DNA from 2 places in the Arthrobacter sp. PAMC25564 genome. Region 1 is predicted to be linked to the other one. Evidence: riboswitches for the same ligand, from Rfam matches in the RefSeq annotation. Region 1 holds a riboswitch; the other holds the start of a gene.
The links. Region 1 has a riboswitch for S-adenosylmethionine ahead of E5206_RS08605 (aminotransferase class V-fold PLP-dependent enzyme). Riboswitches for the same ligand answer to the same signal wherever they lie in the genome.

Region 1 (5,223 bases):
CCGGGCACGAGTCCGGCAAGGATCCCGCCGGGATCGGGCGGCCTGAAGAACAGGCCGGCCAGGAAGCCGATGGTGATGATGCCGAGCAGGAACATGATGACGAATTCAAACGGCCGCTGGCGGTTCCTCCGCTGTACCGCCAGCAGGAGCATCGACACGGCGCCCACGATCAGGGCGCCAAGCGGCAGCGGAAGGCCGAAGAGCAGATAAAGTGCGATCGCCCCGCCGACGACCTCGGCCAGATCGGTCGCCGCGGCCACGATTTCCGCCTGGACCCAGAAGGCGCGCCGCCAGAACGGCTTGAGCCTCTCGCCGAGGATCTCCGGCAGGCTCTTTCCGGTGACGATGCCGAGCTTCGCGGACTGGTACTGGACGAGAACGGCCATGACGTTGGCAACAACCAGGACCCAGACCAGCAGGTAGCCGTACTGGGCGCCGGCCGTCAGGTTGGCGGCGACGTTCCCCGGGTCCACATAGGCGATCGAGGCGACGAAGGCCGGTCCAAGCAGGCCGAGCAGGGCCCTGCGGGCACCCGGCGTCCGCCGGGCGGGGGCTCCCGGGAACTGGGGTTCGTGTCCGGTCACTTCCAGCACTGCGGTCTCCCGTAATTTGGCACGTCCGCATTGACGCGTAAGGGCTTCTGCCGGGCTGGGGCAGCCGTCGGCAAAGTGTTGTAGGCCTAAAGATAATTATTAGGCATACCGAAACCATAAGCCTGACGGGCCCGGCATGCAATGCGGAAAGTAAACAGTCAGGCCCGGAAGGCCCGCCAGGTCTGGGTCAGATAGGGGAGCCGGAGGACCTCGCCCGGGGCATGGGCCAGGTGCTCGTGCAGGTACCAGCCGAGGTTGGCCAGGACCTTGTCCCGGGTGGCCTCGGAAGCGCGCAGATAGTAGCTGCGGGACTTCGCCAGCGCGATGATGTCCTCTGTGGTCAGCGCATCCTCCCACCGGGTCAGGTGGCTCTCGAGGCCGGTGAATTCCGGGCCCACGGACGGCTTGAAGTGGGGTTTGTGGACGTCGCCGGCGTGCATGATCCGGGAGAGCCGGTGCACCCAGGGGACCGAGGTGTCCAGCTGGTTCCAGATCAGCCCCAGGACGCCGTGCGGCCGCAGGATGCGGGCGATCTCGGTGCTGGCCAGGAGCGGATCACACCAGTGCCAGGCCTGGGCCACCGTGACAAGATCGAAGGCTTCGGGCTCAAGCCCGGTGTTCTCTGCGCTGCCCTCGACGGCGGTGACGCCCGGCAGCGTCCGGTGCAGCTGCGCCAGCATGTCCGGGGAAGGATCCACTGCCACGGTGTGCAGGCCGCGCCCGACCAACAGTGCCGTGAACTTTCCGGTTCCCGCGCCCACGTCCGCGGCGTCCTTCGCACCGGCGGGGATCAGCCAGCCGGCCGATTCTTCCGGATACCCGGGACGGACCCGCTCATAGTGCTCTCCGCCATCCTGGAAGCTCTGCCCGAGCTGTTGGCGTCGCTCATGGTGGAGTTTGGGGCCGCCGCGTGCCACGTGCGATCTCCTTCGGCAGGTCCGGTGCGGGTACCTTTCGAATTTACCGCACGCGGCAGCGGGCAGCGGCCCTGGGCCCGGTCCGGTCAGGCCTGGTCCAGCGAGCAGGGCGCCGCGCCCGCGGTGCCCGGCGTGTTCGGCGCCCAGTGCGGGTAGCTGCGGGTGTCGTTGGCAGGGACCCAGCGGCCGGCATCCACCACGTAGTCCCAGCCGAGACCGGCCCGCCGGAGCTCCTGGATGCCGGCCAGCAGCCGTTGGGCGTCTTCCAGCCGCGAACCGAGGCCGAAGCTGGCCCGCAGCGAGCCCGAGGGCAGGCCGAGCCGGCGGATCAGCGGGTGGGCGCAGAAGCGGCCGTCACGCAGTCCGATTCCGTGTTCCGCCGAGAGGTAGGCGGCCACGAGGCCCGCGTCGTAGCCTGCCACGGAGAAATTGACGACGCCGATGGTCCCGGCGCCCGGTTCCGTGTCGGCGAAGATCTGGTGCACGGTCACGCCGTCGATGCGCTGGAGCCCCTCGACGAGGAAAGAGCGGATGGCATTTTCATGGGCGTGCCATTGCTCCTCGTCCAGGGCCGCGATCACCTGGCTGGCGCGCGCCAGCGTGGCGGCGCCGAGGACGTTGGGGGAGCCGGCCTCGTGCCGGGCGGGCCCGGTGGTCCAGCTGACAGTGTCGAGCCTGGCGTCGCTGACGGCGCCGCCGCCGGCCAGGTGCGGGGTCCCGGCGTCGAGCCAGTCCGGCCGTCCCACCAGGACGCCGGCACCGAACGGCGCGTAGAGCTTGTGCCCCGAGAAGGCGAGGTAGTCGACGTCGTCCGCGGCGATGTCGATGCGCCGGTGCGGGGCGAGCTGGGCCGCATCGACGACGATCCGGGCCCCGTACTCGTGGGCCAGGGCGGCCAGGGCGCGGATGGGCAGGATCTCCCCGGTGACGTTGGAGGCTCCGGTGACGGCGAGCAGGCTGATCCCGCCGAGCGCCAGCTGCCCGCGCAGCCGCTCCACGGTGGCCGTGAGGGTGGGGGCGGCGACGACGCTGCGGTGCGGCACATTCTGCCACGGCAGCAGGTTGGCGTGGTGTTCGATGTCGAGGTAGAGGACCTCTCCGGTGTGCTTGCCATCGCTCACGGGCAGGCAGCCGGCCAGCAGGTTCAGGGAGTCGGTGGTGTTCCGGGTGAAGATGACCGAGTCGTCGTCCCGGCCGCCCACGAACCCGCGCACGATGGTGCGGGCGTTCTCGTAGACCGACGTGCTGATCTGGGAGGCGTAGCCGGCGCCGCGGTGGACGCTCGCGTAGAACGGGAGAATCTCGTTCAGGTAGGCCGACACCACGGACAGAGCAGGGGCCGAGGCGCCGTAGTCCAGGTTGGCGTAGCGGACGTGTCCGCCCTGGATCAGCGGGGCCTGGATCTCGGCCCCGGTCACCGCGGAGAGGGGGTGGCCCGCGACGGCAAACCGTGCGTCGGCGTCAGGCTGCTCCCCGGGGTGCGCTGCACCTTCGGCGTGGCGGAATCGGGGGCTTGCGGGAAAAGTGGCAGTTGTCAAAAGGACCTCGCTCGAAAAGGACCCCTCACTCCGGGGATCCGCGCTTGCCGGGTCCGTTCCGGACCGGCCAGGTCGTCACCCGGGGCACCCCGCCGCGAATGGAGGGTTGCCGGCCAGCAAACCGGGGTTTAGCGCTGGCACTCGTGACCTGCCACGAGCCTAGGACATCCACGCCGCCGGGGAAAAGGCCGGACTGGAATGTGAAGCCGTTTGTTACGGGACGGCGGGGCCTAGAGCAGGTCGTCCAGGCCGGGGTTGAGCCGCTTGAGGACTTCGGAGTGGAGGATGGAGTTGGTGGCGAGGGCGTTGCCGCCGAACGGGCCGTCTTCCCCCTCCAGCGAGGTGAAGCGGCCGCCGGCCTCGGTGACGATCGGCACCAGCGCGGCCATGTCGTAGAGGTTCAGTTCCGGCTCGCAGGCGATGTCCACCGCGCCCTCCGCGACCAGGCAGTAGGACCAGAAATCGCCGTAGGCCCGGGTGCGCCAGACTTCCTCGGTGAGGCCCAGGAACTCGTCGAGGTTGCCGCGTTGCTTCCAGCCGCCCAGGCTTGAGTAGGACAGCGACGCGTCCGAGAGCTTGGAGACGTTGGACACCTTCAGCCGGGTGGCAGCCGCCAGCGATCGGCCCGTGTAGGCCCCGGCGCCCTTGGCCGCCCACCAGCGCTTACCCAGCGCCGGGGCGCTGACGACGCCGACGACGGGCTCGCCCTCGTCGATGAGGGCGATCAGGGTGGCCCAGACCGGGACGCCCCGGACGAAGTTCTTGGTCCCGTCGATCGGGTCGATGACCCAGCGGCGGGAGCCATGGCCGGAGCTGCCGAATTCCTCGCCGAGGACGGCATCGCGCGGTCGGGAGCGGGACAGCTGGCCGCGGATGGCTTCCTCCGCGGACTTGTCGGCGTCGGTCACCGGCGTCAGGTCTGGCTTCGTTTCGATCCGAAGGTCGAGCGCCTTGAAGCGGCTCATGGTCTGGGAATCTACGGAATCTGCCAGGACATGGGCAAGGCGCAGGTCATCGTTGTAGCTCGAAGCGGTTTGACTCATGGGTCCAAACTACCGCCAAAGCGGGCGGCCGGCCTGCAGGCCACGTTGCTGCGGCCGGATGGGCTCCCAACCCCGGGGCCGCAGCCAGGCATCACCCAACCCCCAACCGGCCTGTCAGGACTATGCTGAATTTTGCCAGCTGCGCCTGGATGGCACAGGCGCCTCGACGCCTACAGAGAGTGACGCCCATGACCGGTTGCGAAACAGTATTGGCAGGCCTTGATCAGGAGCTTGGCTGGCTCCGGGAAACGTACACGCAGCTGCATCAGCATCCCGAACTGAGCCTTGAGGAGCACACGACTTCGACGCTTGCCGAGGAGAAACTCGCCGCGTTCGGCTATTCCGTGACCCGCATCGGCGGCACCGGCATCGTCGGCGTCCTCGCGAACGGGGAGGGTCCAACGGTCCTGGCCCGCGCCGACATGGATGCGTTGCCGGTCACCGAGTCCACGGGGCTGGCCTATGCGTCGGCGGTGGACGGAATCATGCACGCGTGCGGACACGACCTGCATGTCAGCGCCCTGCTCGGTGCCGCCAAGCTCATGGCGGACGGGCGCGGAGCCTGGTCCGGGACGTATATCGCGCTGTTCCAGCCGGCCGAAGAGATTGGAGCCGGCTCCAAGGCAATGGTCGACGACGGCCTCGCAGCCAAGGTGCCCCGGCCCGACGTCGCCCTCGCCCAGCACGTGATGCCGATGGCCGCGGGGACACTCGCCACCACGGCGGGGCCGGTCCTCTCGGCCGGGGATTCGCTGAAGATCACGGTCTACGGGAAGGGCGCGCACGGCTCGATGCCGCACATGTCCGTGGATCCGGTGGTGCTGGCCTCCTCGATCGTGCTCAGGCTGCAGTCCATCGTCTCGCGGGAGACGAAGCCTGGCGACTTCGCGGTTGTCACCGTGGGGGCGCTCAACGCCGGGGCGAAATCGAACATCATCCCGGACCGGGCCACCCTCCTGCTGAACATCCGGACCTACGACAACCAGGTCCGGTCCACGGTGCTCGCCGCGATTGAGCGGATCGTCAAGGGCGAGTGCATCACCGCAGGATCGCCCCGGGAACCCGAGTTCGAGTACTACGACCAGTTCCCGCTGACCAGCAACGACCCCGCCGTGACAGGGCAGGTCCGGGC
Region 2 (5,223 bases), 1.7 Mb from region 1:
ATACGCTGCCGGCCGGGCGCTGGGCATCACGACGGCGATCATCCCCAGCGCGCTGGACTCCTACTGGTGGACGGTCCCGGTGCTGATCCTTTCCGCGGTCCGGCACGGGATCGTGGAGGAGGTGATAGTCGTGGGCTACCTGTTGGACCGGCTGGGCAAGTTCGGCTGGAGCACGCCGCTGGCGATCTTTGTCAGCTCCATGCTGCGTGGCAGTTACCACCTGTACCAGGGATTCGGGCCCTTCATCGGCAATGCCATCATGGGCGTCATCTTCGCCCTGATCTATACGCGGACCCGGCGGGTGATGCCGCTGGTCATCGCACACGCCATCCTGGACACCGTGGCCTTCGTCGGATTCAGCCTCTTCGGCAAGGCGATCGGCCTGGGCTGAGCGCCCGAGGCCCGGGCGCCGGCGGCCGGTCGCAAGGCAGCCCTTAAAGGATTTCGGCCGCCATCGGCGGGTGACGTCATTGGCACCCGCTGATGGCGGCCGAAGGGTAAGGCAGCAGAAGCGTCAGATGGTGACGGCTCCGGTTGCAGTTTCGAAGGTGACTGACATGATGCCCGGCGTGCCGCGGGGGGCAAGCCAATGCACGGCAACGTCTTCCAGCGGCTTCTCCACCGGGACACCGAGCCATTCGGTGACGCGCTCTGCCGAGCCGGCGATGGTCAGGGCGGACATCTTGACGTTGCTCTGGTAGGCGTTGGAGGGGTGGAGCTCCGGATCGCCTTCCCACTTGAGCATGTAGGGGACCTGCGGATCCGCGATGAGGCCCAGGATACCGATCTGCTTCCAGACCAGCTCGCGGCCGTCGGGGAACTTCCGGTTGCCGTTGACCGCGGCGCGGCCAAGGCGCTCTTCGAAGGGTGCCAGGTCGTCGACCTCGACACACCAGCCCATCCAGCCGCCGCCCGCTTCGGAGCGGGCGCGGACTGCCTGGCCGAAAGGGGCCTTGTCGGAAGCCGGGTGGTTCAGGACCTCCACGACCTCCACATACTTGTGTCCCGCGAGCGGGATGATCATGTTTCGGGTCCCGAAACGGGGATGTACTCCACCCTTCACGGCTTCGACGCCGAGGGCAGACGCAATTCGTTCGGTGGTGGCTGCCAAGCCATCTTGTTCACAGGCGTAAGAGACGTGATCCATGCGCATGCCATCATCTTGACACTTTGTGATGGGGCTCTCAGCTTAGGCGCCCCTAACCATGATGGGATGTCCTCCGGCAGCCCACCGGGGCGCGGATATGCCCGTCGTGGCCGTCGCTTCATCTGTCCGGGCAGGGGCGGTTTCCTCCTTTTCACAGGGGGCCAGGGCGGCAGCTGCTACCGGCATGGACCGGCATGTGGGCCGGATCAGGCTTCCGGGATCTCCCGTCCGAAGGCCTCGAGGGTGATCGAGTCGGGATCGGGGCCGCCGCGCACTCCCGTGTCGAGCGCCTCGAGGGCATTCATCTGCCCCGGAGTGAGCTCGAAATGGAAGACGTCGAAGTTTTCGGCGATGCGCTCCGGGCGGTCTCGATGAAGACCTCGGAGCGGTCAAGACCGGAGCGGCGGATGCCCTCGCCCACTTCGCGCTCGTTGGCGTACGCGGCCGCGGTGTCGATGTGGCGGTAGCCGGTCTCCAGCGCGGTTGCGACCGCACCGGTGGTGACCTCGGGAGGGGTCTGGAAGACACCGAGGCCGATGGCGGGCATGACGACGCCGTTGTTGAGTGTGATGTTCATGGTTTCGTGTTCCTCGGGTTACGGGCGGACGAGTACTTTGAGCGCTTCGCGGTCGGCCATGGCCTGGTAGCCGGCGGGAACGTCGTCCAGGCCGATGGTGCGGTCGAAGACCTTGCCGGGGTCAATGGTTCCGGCGAGCACGAGCGGCAGCAGTTCCTCGATGTATGCGCGTGCCGGTGCGACACCACCGGTGAGCGTAATGTTGCGCATGAACTCGGGGAACCCGAGTGGAACTTCGGAGAATTGCGGTGCACCGACACGGCTGATGACGCCGCCGTCACGGACGACACCGATGGCCATCTCGATCGCCGCCTTGAGGCCCACTGCTTCGAGTACGACGTGGGTTCCGTCGCCGTTCGTGAGCTCCTTGACTTTGGCGATGCCCTCGCCTCCGCGTTCGGCGACGACGTCAGTGGCACCGAACTCGCGGCCGAGACTGGTGCGGGCCTCGTGGCGGCCCATGAGGATGATGCGCGAGGCGCCCATCAGCTTGGCGGCGATGACCGCGGAGAGTCCGACTGCCCCGTCGCCGATCACGGTGACCGTCTGTCCGGGCTTGATGCCAGCCTTCTTGGCCGCGTGGTATCCGGTCGACATGACATCGGAGAGGCTCAAGAGCGACGGGATCAGCTTCTCATCGAAGCCAGCGGGAACTGCGACTAGGGTGCCGGATGCCTGCGGCACGCGGGCGAATTCGCCCTGGCCGCCGTCATCCTGGCCGCCCCAGTGTCCCCCGTGGCGGCAGGAGGTCTGCAGGCCTTCCTTGCAGAAGTCGCAGGTGCCGTCGGAGGCGACGAACGGGGCAATGACAAAGTCACCCACCGCCAGGCCGGTCACACCGGGGCCGAGCTTTTCGACGATGCCGACGAACTCGTGGCCCATGCGGGAGCCTTCTGCAGTCTCGGGCCTGGAGGCATAGGGCCACAGGTCGCTGCCGCAGATGCATCCGGCGACGATGCGCACGATGGCGTCCGTGGGCTCCTGGATCGTGGGGTTGGGAACGGTTTCGACACGCACGTCGCCGGCGCCGTACATCAGTGTTGCTCGCATGTTCAGGGGTTCCTTTACTCAGTTGTCGGTCAGGTTCCAGTCAACACCCGCGAAATCCATCTTGGGAGTGCCTGTCGTTACAGGCATGCCGGGTCCGATGGCCTGCTGGCAGGGAATACCGGGGTGGTATTCACGGCGTCCTCCCTGTTGAGCCCGCTTCATGTTCTTCAACCCGGAAGCACGCACCTTCTTCCCGGACTGGGAACAGGCGGCGAATGACATCGTGGCCGTCTTGCGCGGCTACGCCGGCCGGAATCCGCACGACAGAACTCTCCGAGCTGATTGGCGAGCTCGCAACGCGCAGCGACGAATTCCGCACCGGCTGGGCCGCCCACAATGCGCGCTTCCACCGGACCGGCCTCAAACGCATCCACCATCCCGTGGGTGGTGACCTCGAGCTCGGCTATGAAGCGATGGAACTGCCGGCCAACCCCGGGTGGACCATGTTCGCCTACACCGGAGACCCAGGTTCCGCCAGCGACGAAAGTCTGAAACTGCTCGCCAGTTGGGCCGCGACCGCCACAGTCACTTGCCCGGTGGCTTCATCTTCGTCACAAAGCTATCCAGCGCCGCTGGAGCGTCCCTACACTGAAGTCAGGTCATGAGTGCCAGCAGATAGCCCCGGCTTGCTGGCCGGCAACCCTCGTATCGCGGTGGGGTGCCCCGGGTGAAGACCTGGCCGTCCGGCGCCCGCCGGAGGGCAAGCGCGGCCCCGTGCCGTCCCGAGCCGATCAGCTCCGGGCGGACCTGTGCCCGGTCCTTGAGGAGCTTTTCCGATGTCCAATGCCTGGTCCTTCGAAACCCGCCAGATCCACGCCGGCCAGGAGCCGGACAGCGCCACCGGCGCGCGGGCCCTGCCTATCTACCAGACGACGTCGTTCGTGTTCCCGAGCGCTGAAAGCGCCGCCAACCGCTTCGCCCTCGCCGAGCTCGCCCCCATCTACACCCGGATCGGCAACCCGACCCAGGACGCGGTGGAGCAGCGCGTGGCCAGTCTTGAGGGCGGCCTCGCGGCCCTGCTGCTCAGCTCCGGCCAGGCCGCGGAGACCTTCGCGATCCTCAACGTCGCCGAAGCCGGTGACCACGTGGTGGCCAGCCCCAGCCTCTACGGCGGAACCTACAACCTGCTGGCCCACACGCTGAAGAAGTTCGGCATCTCCGTCACCTTCGTGGAGGACCCGGACAACCTGGAGCAGTGGCGCGACGCCGTCCGGCCCAACACCAAGCTGTTCTTCGCCGAGGTAGTCTCCAACCCGCGCCAGGACGTGCTCGACATCGAGGGCGTCTCCAAGGTGGCGCACGAGGGCGGCGTGCCGCTGATCGTCGACAACACCCTGTCCACCCCGTACCTGATCCGTCCGATCGAGTGGGGCGCGGACATCGTGGTGCACTCCGCCACCAAGTACCTCGGCGGCCATGGCGCCGCGATCGCGGGCGTGATCGTGGATTCCGGGAACTTCGATTTCGGCAAGGACCCCGAGCGGTTCCCCGGCTTCAACACCCCGGACCCCAGCTACAACGGCCTGGTCTATGCCCGGGACCTGGGCGCGGACGGCGCCCTGGGCGCCAACCTCTCCTACATCCTCAAGGCCCGCGTCCAGCTCCTGCGCGACCTCGGCTCGGCCGTCTCCCCGTTCAACGCCTTCCTCATCGCCCAGGGCATCGAGACCCTGAGCCTGCGCGTCGAACGGCACGTCGCCAACGCCACCAAGGTGGCCGAATGGCTCGAGGCGAGGGACGACGTCGAATCCGTCGCCTACGCGGGGCTGCCCTCCAGCCCGTGGTACGAGCGGGGCCGCAAGTACGGTCCCAAGGGCACCGGTGCGGTCGTGGCGTTCAACATCGCCGGGGGAGCCGAGGCGGGCAAGGCGTTCGTTGATGCCCTTGAACTGCATTCCCATGTGGCGAACATCGGTGACGTGCGCTCCCTGGTCATCCACCCGGCGTCGACCACGCACAGCCAGCTGACCCCGGAACAGCAGGCCATCGCCGGCGTCAATCCGGGACTCGTGCGGCTCTCGGTGGGCCTGGAGCACATCGATGACATCCTCGCGGACCTCGACGCCGGATTCCGCGCGGCCAAGAGCGTCTGACGTGCACTGACTCCCGGCGTCCCTGATCCGCCGGCGACGGCGCCGGGACGCCGGGAGTCACATGGCCGTCACAATCTTCGCCATTCCGTCGCCTCGTTTCGTAAACTCATTGAAGGTCATGAGCGCCAGCGACAGCCCCGGCTTGCTGGCCGGCAACCCTCCTTTTGCGGCGGGGTGCCCCGGGTGAAGACCTGGCCTGCCGGTCAGCTGACGGCAGGCAAGCGCGAAGTTAGGTCCTCATATGACACTTTCCCTCACCCACAGCGGTGTACCCGGCACCGATCCATCCCGGCGTGCCGTCGAAGAAGAAGTCGAACAAGCCGTGCCGGACGGAACCGTCCAGTACCTGCGGATCG

Region 2: it holds a riboswitch for S-adenosylmethionine, as region 1 does, so the genes downstream of both, E5206_RS16785 (bifunctional o-acetylhomoserine/o-acetylserine sulfhydrylase) here and E5206_RS08605 (aminotransferase class V-fold PLP-dependent enzyme) in region 1, are expected to answer to the same signal.

Annotation. Positions count from the first base shown of each region.
Region 1 is NZ_CP039290.1:1,885,434-1,890,656, forward strand. Features, by position in the region: gene E5206_RS08595 (Nramp family divalent metal transporter) at 1-593, opposite strand, end outside; gene E5206_RS08600 (class I SAM-dependent methyltransferase) at 752-1,510, opposite strand; gene E5206_RS08605 (aminotransferase class V-fold PLP-dependent enzyme) at 1,597-2,928, opposite strand; SAM riboswitch class IV at 3,084-3,197, opposite strand; gene hisN (histidinol-phosphatase) at 3,279-4,091, opposite strand; gene E5206_RS08615 (amidohydrolase) at 4,280-5,223, shown strand, end outside.
Region 2 is NZ_CP039290.1:3,603,749-3,608,971, reverse strand. Features, by position in the region: gene E5206_RS16810 (CPBP family intramembrane glutamic endopeptidase) at 1-391, shown strand, start outside; gene E5206_RS16805 (VOC family protein) at 515-1,153, opposite strand; partial or broken gene E5206_RS16800 (aldo/keto reductase) at 1,354-1,724, opposite strand; gene E5206_RS16795 (alcohol dehydrogenase catalytic domain-containing protein) at 1,743-2,774, opposite strand; gene E5206_RS19370 (hypothetical protein) at 2,793-2,996, opposite strand; gene E5206_RS19860 (hypothetical protein) at 2,935-3,165, shown strand; gene E5206_RS16790 (hypothetical protein) at 3,053-3,379, shown strand; SAM riboswitch class IV at 3,372-3,487, shown strand; gene E5206_RS16785 (bifunctional o-acetylhomoserine/o-acetylserine sulfhydrylase) at 3,551-4,867, shown strand; SAM riboswitch class IV at 4,982-5,097, shown strand; gene E5206_RS16780 (homoserine O-acetyltransferase) at 5,109-5,223, shown strand, end outside.